2 regions of the Mesorhizobium sp. M1078 genome follow, and region 1 is predicted to be linked to the other one. Evidence: predicted binding sites of a transcription regulator. Region 1 holds the regulator's gene; the other holds the start of a gene.
What was found. The regulator LexA, encoded in region 1, represses DNA repair genes until DNA is damaged. The targets are predictions, from matches to a motif close to TGTTCNNNNTGTGTTCNG.

Region 2: the regulator LexA is predicted to act here: its motif matches at 2,643-2,660, upstream of NKH38_RS04650 (PA0069 family radical SAM protein).

Annotation. Positions count from the first base shown of each region.
Region 1 is NZ_JAMYMP010000018.1:17,030-22,883, reverse strand. Features, by position in the region: gene kynA (tryptophan 2,3-dioxygenase) at 1-564, shown strand, start outside; gene kynU (kynureninase) at 670-1,917, opposite strand; gene NKH38_RS21825 (GntR family transcriptional regulator) at 2,085-2,849, shown strand; gene lexA (transcriptional repressor LexA) at 3,055-3,837, shown strand; gene NKH38_RS21815 (ComEC/Rec2 family competence protein) at 3,831-5,854, opposite strand, start outside.
Region 2 is NZ_JAMYMP010000002.1:94,232-100,085, reverse strand. Features, by position in the region: gene NKH38_RS04660 (F0F1 ATP synthase subunit B) at 1-314, shown strand, start outside; gene rnhB (ribonuclease HII) at 561-1,259, opposite strand; gene NKH38_RS04650 (PA0069 family radical SAM protein) at 1,414-2,568, opposite strand; gene NKH38_RS04645 (glycosyltransferase) at 2,719-3,222, shown strand; gene NKH38_RS04640 (hypothetical protein) at 3,476-4,450, shown strand; gene NKH38_RS04635 (GFA family protein) at 4,440-4,871, opposite strand; gene moaB (molybdenum cofactor biosynthesis protein B) at 4,996-5,550, opposite strand; gene NKH38_RS04625 (4-(cytidine 5'-diphospho)-2-C-methyl-D-erythritol kinase) at 5,537-5,854, opposite strand, start outside.

The DNA of each region.
Region 1 (5,854 bases):
GAGCAGCTCAACAATGCCTGGGACGTGCTGCGCACGATGACGCCAAGCGAATACACCGAGTTTCGCGACGCGCTCGGCCAATCCTCGGGCTTCCAGTCGTGGCAGTACCGCGCTATCGAGTTCATGGCCGGCAACCGCAACCTTGCCATGCTCGGGCCGCACAAGCACCGGCCCGACCTTACGGACAGGCTGGAAGCCATCCTGGCCACGCCGTCGCTCTATGACGAGGCGCTTCTGCTTTTGGCGCGCAATGGCTTCGACATCGGCGCCGACGCCAGTCGCACGGACTGGCGCGAGACGCGCGTCGAGAACGAAGAAGTGCTGGCTGCCTGGCAAACCGTCTACCGCGACCCGCAGCGCTACTGGATGCTCTACGAACTGGCCGAGAAGCTGGTCGACTTCGAGGATTATTTCCGCCGCTGGCGCTTCAACCACGTCACCACGGTCGAGCGCATCATCGGCTTGAAGCGCGGCACGGGCGGCACCTCAGGCGCCTCCTATCTGAAGAAGATGCTGGAGGTCGTGCTGTTTCCGGAGCTCTGGACGGTCCGCACCCGGCTCTAGAGCATTTCACCGTTTAACGGAAACGGCGAAATGCTCTAGCTCTTTGGTTGACGCAATTTCGGACGGAAAACCGCTTCACACTTTTCCTGAAATTGCTCTAGTTTCTCACGTAACCGCGGTCTTGACCGCGAAGCGGGCGTCCTGCCAGGCGCCGGTGCGCAGAATATCCTCCAGGACTTCGACCGCCTGCCAGACATCGCCATATCCGACATAGAGCGGCGTGAAGCCGAAACGGATGGTCGACGGCGCCCGGAAATCGCCGATCACGCCGCGCTCGATCAGCGCGCGCATCACCTGATAGCCATGCGGATGGAGGAACGACACCTGGCTGCCGCGCTGGCTGCCGTCGCGAGGACTTTCCAGTTCAAGCCCGTAGGCGCCGCATCTGGCTTCGACGAGCTGGATAAACAGGTCGGTCAGCGCGATGCTTTTTCTGCGCACCGCCGCCATATCGATGTCGTTCCAGATATCGAGCGCGCCCTTGAGCGCCCGCATCGACAGCACCGGCTGCGTTCCGCACAGGAAGCGGCGAATGCCGCTGCCGACGGCAAAGCCCTGCTCGAAGGCAAAGGGCCGCGCATGGCCCCACCAGCCGCTGAGCGGCTGGTGGGCATCGTCATGGTGGCGCTCGGCCGCGTAGATGAAGGCTGGCGAGCCCGGGCCGCCATTGAGGTATTTGTAGGTGCAGCCGACGGCGAAATCGGCATTGGCACGGTCGAGTTCGACCGGCAAGGCGCCGGCGGTGTGGCAGAGATCCCAGATGATCAGCGCGCCGGCGTCATGTGCCTTGCGCGTCAGCGCCGCCATGTCGCGCAACTGGCCGGATTTGTAGTTGACGTGGTTGACCAGGATGACGGCAACGCTGTCGTCGATCAGGTCCTCGATTGCGGCCGCGTCGACGCCCTCCAGCCGCAGCCGCGTTCCCGGCCGGGTCGAGGCGACGCCTTCGGCCATGTAGAGGTCGGTCGGGAAACTGTCGCCCTCGGCAACGATGACCGACCGATTCGGCCGCATGCCGAGCGCGGCGTGCAGCAACTTGTAGATGTTGATCGAGGTTGTGTCGCAGACCACCGTCTGCCCGTCAGCCGCGCCGATCAGTCGTCCGAGCTGATCTCCCAGTTCCACCGGCATGTTGAACCAGCCAGCGGTGTTCCAGGCGCGAATGAGGTCGTGCGCCCATTCCTGCGTGGCGGCCTGCTGCAATTCGCTGAAGACGGCTGGTGACGCGGCACCCAGCGAATTGCCGTCGAGATAAATTACGCCTTGCGGCAAGACAAAGCGTTCGCGCATGGAGCGCAGCGGATCGGCGGCATCCATTGCTTCGATTGTAGCGAGATCGGGTGTCGTGCTCATGATCCGGCGCCCCTCCATGGACAAACGCGCGCGGCGGAGCCTGCCGCCCAAACATGCCGGCGATCTTGAGTGGTCGCCCTTGAACTGTCAAACATTATATATAATTCACCCATTGAAAGGCTTTGATATATAATGATCCGCCGAGCGTTTATGACTGATGGATCACGATGCTGGATGACGAGCAGACCTCGAAGACGGAAGTGGCCTATCGCCTGCTCAGGCGCGATATTCTTGCGACCCGGCTGGCGCCTGCCGCGCCGTTGAAGCTGAGCACGTTGCGCAACACCTACGGCATCGGCTGGACGCCGTTGCGCGAAGCGCTGTCGCGGCTGGAGGCGGAACGGCTTGTGACCGCCATCAGCAACCGCGGGTTTGCGGTCGCTCCCGTCTCTCGGGCGGAGCTCGAGGATCTGGCGCGTGCGCGGCTGGTGGTCGAACTGCCCCTGCTGGTGGAATCGATCGAGAAAGGCGACCGTGAGTGGGAAGACGCGGTCGTTGCCGCCCACTATCGTCTCTCACGGTGCGGGTCTGTTCTCGACGATCCATCGGATGATGCGGTCGACGCGTGGTACGAAAAACACGATGCCTTCCATGCGGCGCTGCTCAGTGCCGCGACATCCAGCTGGCTGCTGCGCTTCAATGCAACGATTTCCGACCAATTGCATCGCCATCACCGCTTTCTGGGTCTGGCCCCCACGCTGCGCGCCGCCGCCGGCCGCACGGATGGGCACCGGAAGGCCGTGGCGGCCCTGCGCGACGCCGTGGCGATCGAACACCATACCGCCCTGATGGAAGCGGCCCTCGATCGCGACGTCGAACGTGCGAAAACTCTGATGACCGCTCACATCGGCTCCACGCTGCAGGTCTATGCCCAGAGCGAACCCGGCGCGGATGCTGCGCAGCCCCGTCCGAAAGGGAAGCGGCGATCGTAACCGACGACGCAGGGCACTTTGTCTTCGTTTCACCCCGTTGCTGGCAACTGGGCGCAGGCGGCGCTCGCAGCGCCGAACGTTACGCTGAACAAAACGTCAACACATTCATTAAACTTTAAAAGGTTGCGGAACACAACTGGAACAGATAGTGTTTGTTCTGGGTTTGTTTTTTCCGATTCTGGTTTCAGAACCCTTGGGGGCCGCGATGCTGACGCGCAAACAACATGAGCTTCTGATGTTCATCCATGAACGCCTGAAGGAGAGCGGAATCCCGCCGTCCTTCGACGAGATGAAGGAAGCGCTCGACCTCGCCTCCAAGTCCGGCATCCACCGACTGATCACAGCGCTTGAGGAGCGCGGTTTCATTCGCCGGCTGCCGAACCGGGCGCGCGCGCTGGAAGTGCTGCGGCTACCCGACTCGATCGCACCAGGCCTCAATGCGGCGAGGAAGTTTTCGCCGAGCGTCATTCAGGGCAGTCTTGGTCAAACCGGCCAAGGGCAAGGCGGCCAGGGACAAGGCGCGTTGGGCCAAGGCGGTCTCGGCCGCCAGATCAGGCCGGGCTCGCCGTCGCGTTCGATGTCGGCCGGCAATGACGATGCCGTTTCCGCGATTTCAATCCCGGTTATGGGACGCATCGCCGCCGGCGTGCCGATCGACGCCATCCAGCATCAGACCCATTCGATCTCGGTGCCGCCCGACATGATCATGGGCGGCGAACACTACGCGCTCGAGGTTAAGGGCGATTCGATGATCGAGGCCGGCATTTTCGATGGCGACACGGTCATCATCCGCAATGCCGACACAGCCAGCCCCGGCGAGATCGTGGTGGCGTTGGTCGACGATGAGGAAGCGACCCTGAAACGCTTCCGCCGCAAGGGCGCCTCGATCGCCCTGGAAGCCGCCAACCCGGCCTACGAGACCCGCATTTTTGGACCGGACAGGGTGAAGGTGCAGGGCAAGCTTGTCGGATTGATCCGGCGCTACTGAGCCGGCTTGGGTTTGTACTTTTCACGCTGGTTGTAAGGCGGCAGGCCGCGCGCTTCGCGGGAGAAGCGGCGTTGCTCGTGCCAGGGGCGATACGGCTTGTCGACGGCGAAGCGGATGGTTGGCGCTGCCGCTGCCGATTGCGGATCGAAGAAGACGGCGGCGCTGCCGTCGCGGGCCAGCTGTTTCTTAGTCACGACCAGCACCAGCGGGTCGCGGCACGGATTGTAGGCGGTGGCGTCATCGATGACGATCAGGCTCGCGAAGGCACAGGCCGGCCGCGCCGTCTTGCGGTCTTTCGCAAGCGCTACAATGGCTCCGGAAGGGTGCCGGGCGATACAGAGATCGCCGGTGCAATAGAAGGGCGAGCCGGGCGGCAGATCGAGCGGATCGAGATCGAACCGCGTATCTGTTGCCTCGAAAATCTCAGGTGGGATAATGGTTTCGGCCCGCAGCGCCCGTTTCCAATTGTCCGTGGTGAATTCGTTGGAGCGTTCGCGGTTGAGGGCGAGTTCGCCGCCACCGATCGGCATGGCCACCAGATGCGCATCCTCGGATATGAGCACGTCGGGCGTAAGCACCTGCGGCACCGTCAACAGGCCGGCCAGCGCGAAAGGCACGGCCGCCAACCTGAGCCAGGTGGTGGCCATGGTGGCGATGACGAGGGCGACCGCCACCAACAGCACCGAGCGGATGGAGATCAGCCCGACGGCGTCGACCGGCGAGCGCTCGGAAATCCAGGCCGATATAGCGATCATCGCCATCAGACCCTTGCCCATCACATAGAGGAGCGGCCCGTCGGCGCCGAACGGCATCGCCAGTGCGCTGAGCACGGCAAAGGGCATGACGATCAACGAAACAATCGGCATCACGGCCAGATTGGCGATCAGGCTGAGCGGCGACACACGCTGAAAATGCCAGATGGCGAACAGCAAGGTTGCACTGCCGGCGATGATCGAGGTCATGGCGAGGCCGCCCATGGCCAGCGCGAATTTTCGCGACAGGAAGCCGACGAAGGAGCGCTTTGCCAGCGGCGTTCTCACCTTGTCGGCGCGGTAATCGGCCCAGCCGGCATAGGCGCCGACAAGGGCGGCAGTGGCGGCAAACGACATCTGGAAGCTGGGACCGACCACCTCGTGCGGCGACACCAGGATGACGGCAATGGCGGAGATCGCCAGATTGCGCATGGTGAGTGCGGCGCGATCAAACAGCACGGCGACAAGCATGACCGCCAGCATGATGAAGCTGCGCTCGGCGGCAACCACGACGCCTGAAATAACGAGATAGGCGGCGATCGAGACAAGCGCTGCCGCGGCCGCATATTTCTTCACCGGCCGGCGCGAAGAGAAATCGGGAAACAGCGCAAAGGCGCCACGCAGCAACGCCATGATGGTGCCGGCAACCAGCGCCATGTGCAGGCCGGAGATGGAGATGATGTGGTATATGCCGGTGCGCCGCATCGCTTCGTTGACCTCGTCCGGGATGCCGGCGCGCACCCCGACAATCAACGCCGCGGCAATCTCGCCTTCGGCGCCGCCGATCTTGCCCCTGATATGGTCGGCAATGTTTTCGCGCGCGTTCTCGATTGCCGAGGAGAGCCGCGCGGCCAGCGGCGGCGGTCCCTGCGTAGCAATGGTTTTCGGATTCCCGAGAAAGAAGCCGCTGCCGCCGATACCGGTGAAATAGCTGTCGAAGGAGAAATCGTAGCTCTCCGGCCGCACCGGACCGGTCGGCGGCAACAGCCTGGCATAGCCGGTGATCAGGGAGCCGGCGGTCATATCGGCGGGAACGGTCCGCGCCGAGAGCCTGACCCGCTCCGGGGCGTAGCGCAACTCGGGGTAAGCGGTCGAAACCACGTCAAGCGTCAGCCTGATGCGCCCGCTCTCCATCTGTTCGAGACTGACGACGCGGCCGGTCAGCCGTGTCTGGATCTCGGAGCCGAGCATCTGCGTTCCGGCGCGCCAGGTCTCGACCTTGGCGGCGACGACGCCGAGCGCGCACAGCATCGCGGCCATGCAGA
Region 2 (5,854 bases), on a different contig from region 1:
TCGGACAGTACCAGAAGAAGCGCAAGGAAGCCGAGCAGGAGGCCGCAGCCATCGTCGCTGCCGCCAAGCGCGAGGCCGACATGCTTGCCGCCGAGGCGCACAAGAAGACCGAAGACTATGTCACCCGCCGCACTGCGCTTGCCGAGCAGAAGATCGGCCAGGCAGAACGCGAAGCCGTCGCCGAAGTGCGCGCCAGCGCCGTCGACATCGCCGTCGAGGCGGCCCGCACGCTGCTCGCCGGCAAGATCGACGCCAAGGCCGGCGCGGATCTTTTCAAGTCCGCGCTGCAGGACGTGAAGGCCAGGCTGAACTGAGCGGGGTTAACTCGCTGACATCAAGCCGCCCGGGCAACCTGGCGGCTTTTTTGTTGAGCGGCGACGGAGATTGGCGAAGGCGGTGGTGCGCCTGATCTCCCCCCTCGAGGGGGAGATGTCGCCAAAGGCGACAGAGGGGGTCCGTTCGACCAGGCGCGACGCTCTTTCTGCGACCAAGAAGGGCTAGCGCTTGACGCGCGGCGCCCCCCTCTGGCCTGCCGGCCATCTCCCCCTCAAGGGGGGAGATTAGCTGTCCAACCCGACAAACCCTTCTTCCTCAACCACCTCAACCCCACCCAGCCTGAACGGCGCGAATGATGCCCGGTGCAGCCTTGCCACCGGCCCATGCGCTTCGATCGCGGTGCGGTGCCGCACGGTGGCGTAGCCCATGTGGACCTCGAACCCGTAGCGCTCGTGATGGCTGCCGCAGCCGCACATCATGCGGTCGCGCATCACCTTGGCTACGATCGAGGCGGCGGCGATCGATTGCGAGCGCTGGTCGCCCTTGATCAGCGCGCGGCCTTCGCAGAGGAGACCCGGCGGCACATCGCGGCCATCGGCCAGCGCCAGCTTTGCCTGGATCGGCAGGCCGGCAAGGGCGCGGCGCATGGCTTCCAGGCTGGCCTTGAGGATATTGCTGCCGTCAATGCCTTCGGCGCTGACCGAGGCCATCGACACGCCGAGCGCTGACCCCAGGATTTTCAGGAACAGCGCCTCGCGCTGCAAATGGTTGAGCCGTTTGGAATCGTCTAGCCCGTCGGGAATGTTGGCGGGATCGAGGATCACCGCCGCCGCCACCACCGGCCCGGCCAGCGGACCGCGGCCGGCCTCGTCCATGCCTGCCACCGGCCAAAGGCCTTCAGCCATCGCCTTCGTCTCGAAGGAGAAGTCGGGCTTTTCGACGATTTCGAAAAGAAGCGGAGAATCGGAACGCGCGCGAGCCATGTTGCGGCGAGGTTCGCATCGGCTCCGATTCTCCGCAAGTCCCTCCAAGGTCGAGTGGGGCAAGACCGGGAGGGCACCGTCTGCAGGCCGGGGGACAGGCCGGACGGGATTCTTGGGTCGCCTGCCAACCACGAGGGCAGGGCAGGCGCTACTCTCAGAGCAGCATCAGCTGCTCGGTCGCCTTGGCGGCGGCGACAAACTGGTCGGTTCGGAGCGTGCGCCGCTCGGCGTTGAGGCCGAGCCGCTTGGCCGTGATCTCGAAGCGCCGGCCGATCTGCCAGGCATAGGGGCCGGCGCCTTTCATCCGCTTGCCCCATTCCGAATCATAGTCCTTGCCGTCGCGCATCGAACGGATCAGCGACATCACATGCCGGTAGCGGTCGGGATAATGGCGCAGCAGCCAGTCCTTGAAGATCGGCGCCACCTCGAGCGGCAGGCGCAGGATGACATAGCCGGCCTCGCGGGCGCCTGCGGCGCGTGCCGAATCGAGGATGCGCTCCATCTCCTGGTCGGTCAGGCCGGGAATGATCGGCGCCACCATGACAGAGGCCGGGATGCCGGCATCGGAAAGCTGCCGGATCGCCTCAAGCCGCTTGGTCGGCGTCGACGCGCGTGGCTCCATGGTGCGCGCCAGCATGCGGTCCATCGTTGTCACCGACAGCGCCACCTTGGCCAAGCCCCGTTCGGCCATGCGCGACAAGATGTCGATGTCGCGCGTCACCAGATGGGATTTGGTGACGATGCCGACCGGATGGCCGCGCGCCTCCAGCACTTCGAGGATCTCGCGCATGATCCGGTATTGTTTCTCGATCGGCTGGTAGGGATCAGTGTTGGTGCCGATGGCGATGGTGCGCGGCTGATAGCCATCCTTCGACAGTTCCTTGTCGAGCAGCCGCGCCGCATCCGGCTTGGCAAACAGCTTCGCTTCGAAATCCAGCCCCGGCGACAGGCCCATGAAGGAATGCGCCGGCCGGGCGAAACAATAGACACAGCCATGCTCGCAGCCGCGATAGGGGTTGATCGAGCGGTCGAAGGAAATGTCGGGCGATTCGTTGCGGGTGATGATGGTGCGCGGCTTCTCGACCTGCACTTCGGTCTTGAACGGCGGCAATTCCTCCAGCGAATTCCAGCCGTCGTCGAACACATGCCGGCTGACCGGCTCGAACCGGCCGGATGGGTTGATGCCCGCGGAACGGCCGCGGTTGCGATCCGGCCGGACGCGCATGCCGCTCTGATCGATCATCGCATTGGCCATCTCGGCTCGCCCTGCTCCGAAAGCAGCAATGTCCGCACGCACGATATGTTCCATTTTTGCCCTTTCCCAAGGACTGTCGGCTGGCTGTCGAATCGCTCTGTTCATGAAAATAATCCTATTTCCCGGATGAGAACAAAGCAAGAACTTTTTCGTTGGGCCATGCGAAACTGGCGCTGCGCCGGGCTTTCCGCTATTCGGCTAAAAATGCTCAGCGTTCTCATCGAAACCCGGGATGACGAAGAAGGCCTTGCCCGCACGCTCGCCTCGTTGATCGGCGGCGCGGTCGAGGGCGTGGTGCGCGATGTCATCGTCTGCGACACCGGCTCGACCGACCAGACGCATCGGGTTGCCGATCATGCCGGCTGCCACTTCGTGGCCGGCGGCATTGCCGCGGGAATCAGGCAGGCGAAGGGTGACTGGCTGCTGTTTCTGGAACCCGGCGCAAGGCTGGCCGACGGCTGGATCGACGACGTCGTCGCTCACACGGCGCGGCAAACCATGCCGGCGCGCTTTTCCCGTGCGCGCGGCAGCCGCACGCCGTTCCTGTCACGGGTGTTTTCGGGCAACCGGGCGCTGGCCGAAGGGCTGGTCATCAGCAAGCGCCAGGCCGCTGCCCTGTCGAAGAACGCGCACAGCGCCGAAGCCCTTGCGCGCGGTCTCGCCACCAGGCGGCTCGACGCCGAAATCTGGCTGGCGCCGAAGAAGTGATGTTTCTCCCTTCTCCCCGTTCCCAGGGAGAAGGGTGCCCGAAGGGCGGATGAGGGGCAGCGTCGGCGTCTCATCCGCATTGGCACGGTCGCAGCACCATCCCTCTTTTTCGCCGCAAAAAGCTATTGTGCATTGCACAAAAGCTGACGCGGGATTAGCATTCCGTTGATGCGGGATATCGGGGTTTGGGTAGTGCCGGAGCGGTAAGCAAGCGCCGCGTCGTCGTTGCTGCCGTTCATATCTGAGGACCCCGATGAACCTTTCGTCCCCTGACAAATCCGGCGCCCCCAGTCTGGAAGCCATTGCCCGCAACGGCAGCCTGCTCCGCCGCATTGCGGTGCGTATCCCGACCTATCTGTCCGACCTGCGCGAAAATCCCGCATGGCTGCCGATGTTCGTGCTTGCCCGCACCATGCCGGCGCGCAAGCTGCACTGGCTTGGCGCCAAAGCCGCGCGCCCCGCGCAGAGTGCCGGAGCGACGATGTTCAGGGGCGTCGACCTCAAGTCGATCGTCGCGGCGCTGCGCACCGATGGCCTGTTCTCCGGACTGGTCCTTCCGCAGGCAATCCACGAAGAGATCGCCAGCTTTGCTCAGAGCACGCCGTGCTTCGGCAATTTCGACCGCCGGCTCGAATTCATGCCCGGAGAACACGCAGAAGCCGAGAAGCGGTTCGGCCGCTCTTTGCTCAGCGGACACTATTTCGAGCGCATCCTCGGCTGCAAGGCGGCACTCGCCATCCAGAACGACCCGCTGCTGCTCGACATCGCCCAGCACTATCTGGGCGGGCAGGCAAAGCTGATCACCACGCGTGTCTGGTGGAGCTTTCCGACCGGCGAGGCTTCCGACGCCGACAAGAACCTTGCCTCGCTCGGCAAATATCATTTCGATCTCGACGACTGGCGGATGCTGAAATTCTTCTTCTATCTGAAACCCTGCGATGCCGGCACCGGTCCGCATGTCTATGTCAAAGGCAGCCACAACAGGCGCAGTCTCAAGCACCAGCTGACGCTGCTGGTCGGCCATCCGGCGCAAGACGTGCTCAAGGTCTATGGCGAGGACAGCCCGGTCACGCTGACCGGCGAGGCCGGGCTCGGCTTCGTCGAGGACCCGTTCGGCTTCCACATGGGCACCGTGCCGTCCACCACGCCACGGCTGATGATGGAGGTCGGCTTCGGCGTCTCGCCGCCCTCGCGCCGCCGCTTCCACGGCGAGCCGGTCATCCGCTGACGCCGGAGCGGATCTCGACCGGCATCCAGCGCGCTTGCCGCCGGGCAATGCGACCCTCTTTGTTCTCGGCATCATAGTCCATTGGGACCGGCTCGCGGTTGAACCGCGGCCGGTCATCCAGCGCATTGACGATGACGATCGCTCTCGGTTCGCCGTCGGTGGTCACAGCAGCGACATAGACGCCGCAGTCCCGGCAGATGAGATAATCGGCGGTGCGCAATCCGAACCGGTATCGGTGCAGCCGGGCCTCGTCCTCGACCGCGACGATCAATCGCCCCTGCGGATCGGCGGCGGCGCGTGAGCCATGCCGGACGCAGAAGGCGCATTGGCAGGCGCGGATCTCCATCTCGGACGGCTCAATTCCGGTTTCGAAGGTCAGGTGGATGTTGCCGCAATGGCAGCCGCCGCGGTGCGCGCTCATTGGATCTCTTCCGTCTTGACTTGGCGACAGACTATCCGCCCGACGACCCGGAGGAAATGACCTCTCGAAGGCGCAGCCGCCATTCTGCCTGACAAAGGCAGCACTTGGCCGGCTTTGCCTTGGTTTACGAGGCGGCATTGCCGCGCCGCAAATGCTCGTCCAGGCGCGGCATGATCTCGACGAAGTTGCAGGGCATGTGGCGGTAGTCGAGCTGCGGTTTCAGGATGCCGTCCCAGGCGTCCTTGCAGGCGCCGGGCGAGCCCGGCAGCACGAAGACGAAGGTGGCGTTGACGACGCCGCCCGTCGCCCGGCTCTGCACTGTCGAGGTGCCGATCTTGTCGTAGGAAATGCGGTGGAACACTTCGGAAAAGCCATCCATGCGCTTCTCGAAGATCGGCTCCAGCGCCTCCGGCGTCACGTCGCGGCCGGTAAAACCGGTGCCGCCGGTGGTGATGACGACATCGATGTCTTCGTCGCGCGACCAGCCCAGCACCTTGTCGCGGATTTTCTCCCGGTCGTCGGTGACGATGTCGCGCGCGGCCAGGACATGGCCGGCCTCGGCGATGCGATCAGCCAGCGTCTGGCCGGATTTGTCGTCGGCAAGGCTGCGCGTATCGGACACCGTCAGCACCGCGATGCGCACCGGGATGAACGGCCGGCTCTCGTCAATTTTGGCCATCGGCCCCCTCCGAAGCGATGCTTCGTGTCGCGGCGACAAACCACTCCGGTTCGCGACTGCGAATCTCGGCGGCGGCGCGCTTGGCGACATTGCCGGTCTCGAACAGCCCGAAGCATGTCGCGCCGGATCCCGACATGCGCGAGAATCCAGATCCGGCCCTGTTCAGCAGGGAAAGCGCTCTGCCGATGGGCGGCTGTATTGCTTGCGCCGGTTCCTCAAGATCGTTGCGGGTGATCTCCAGCCAATTGCGGACGCCGTGGAAATCGAAACCGCGCGGCAGCGGCGGCAGTCCTTCATTGTCGCG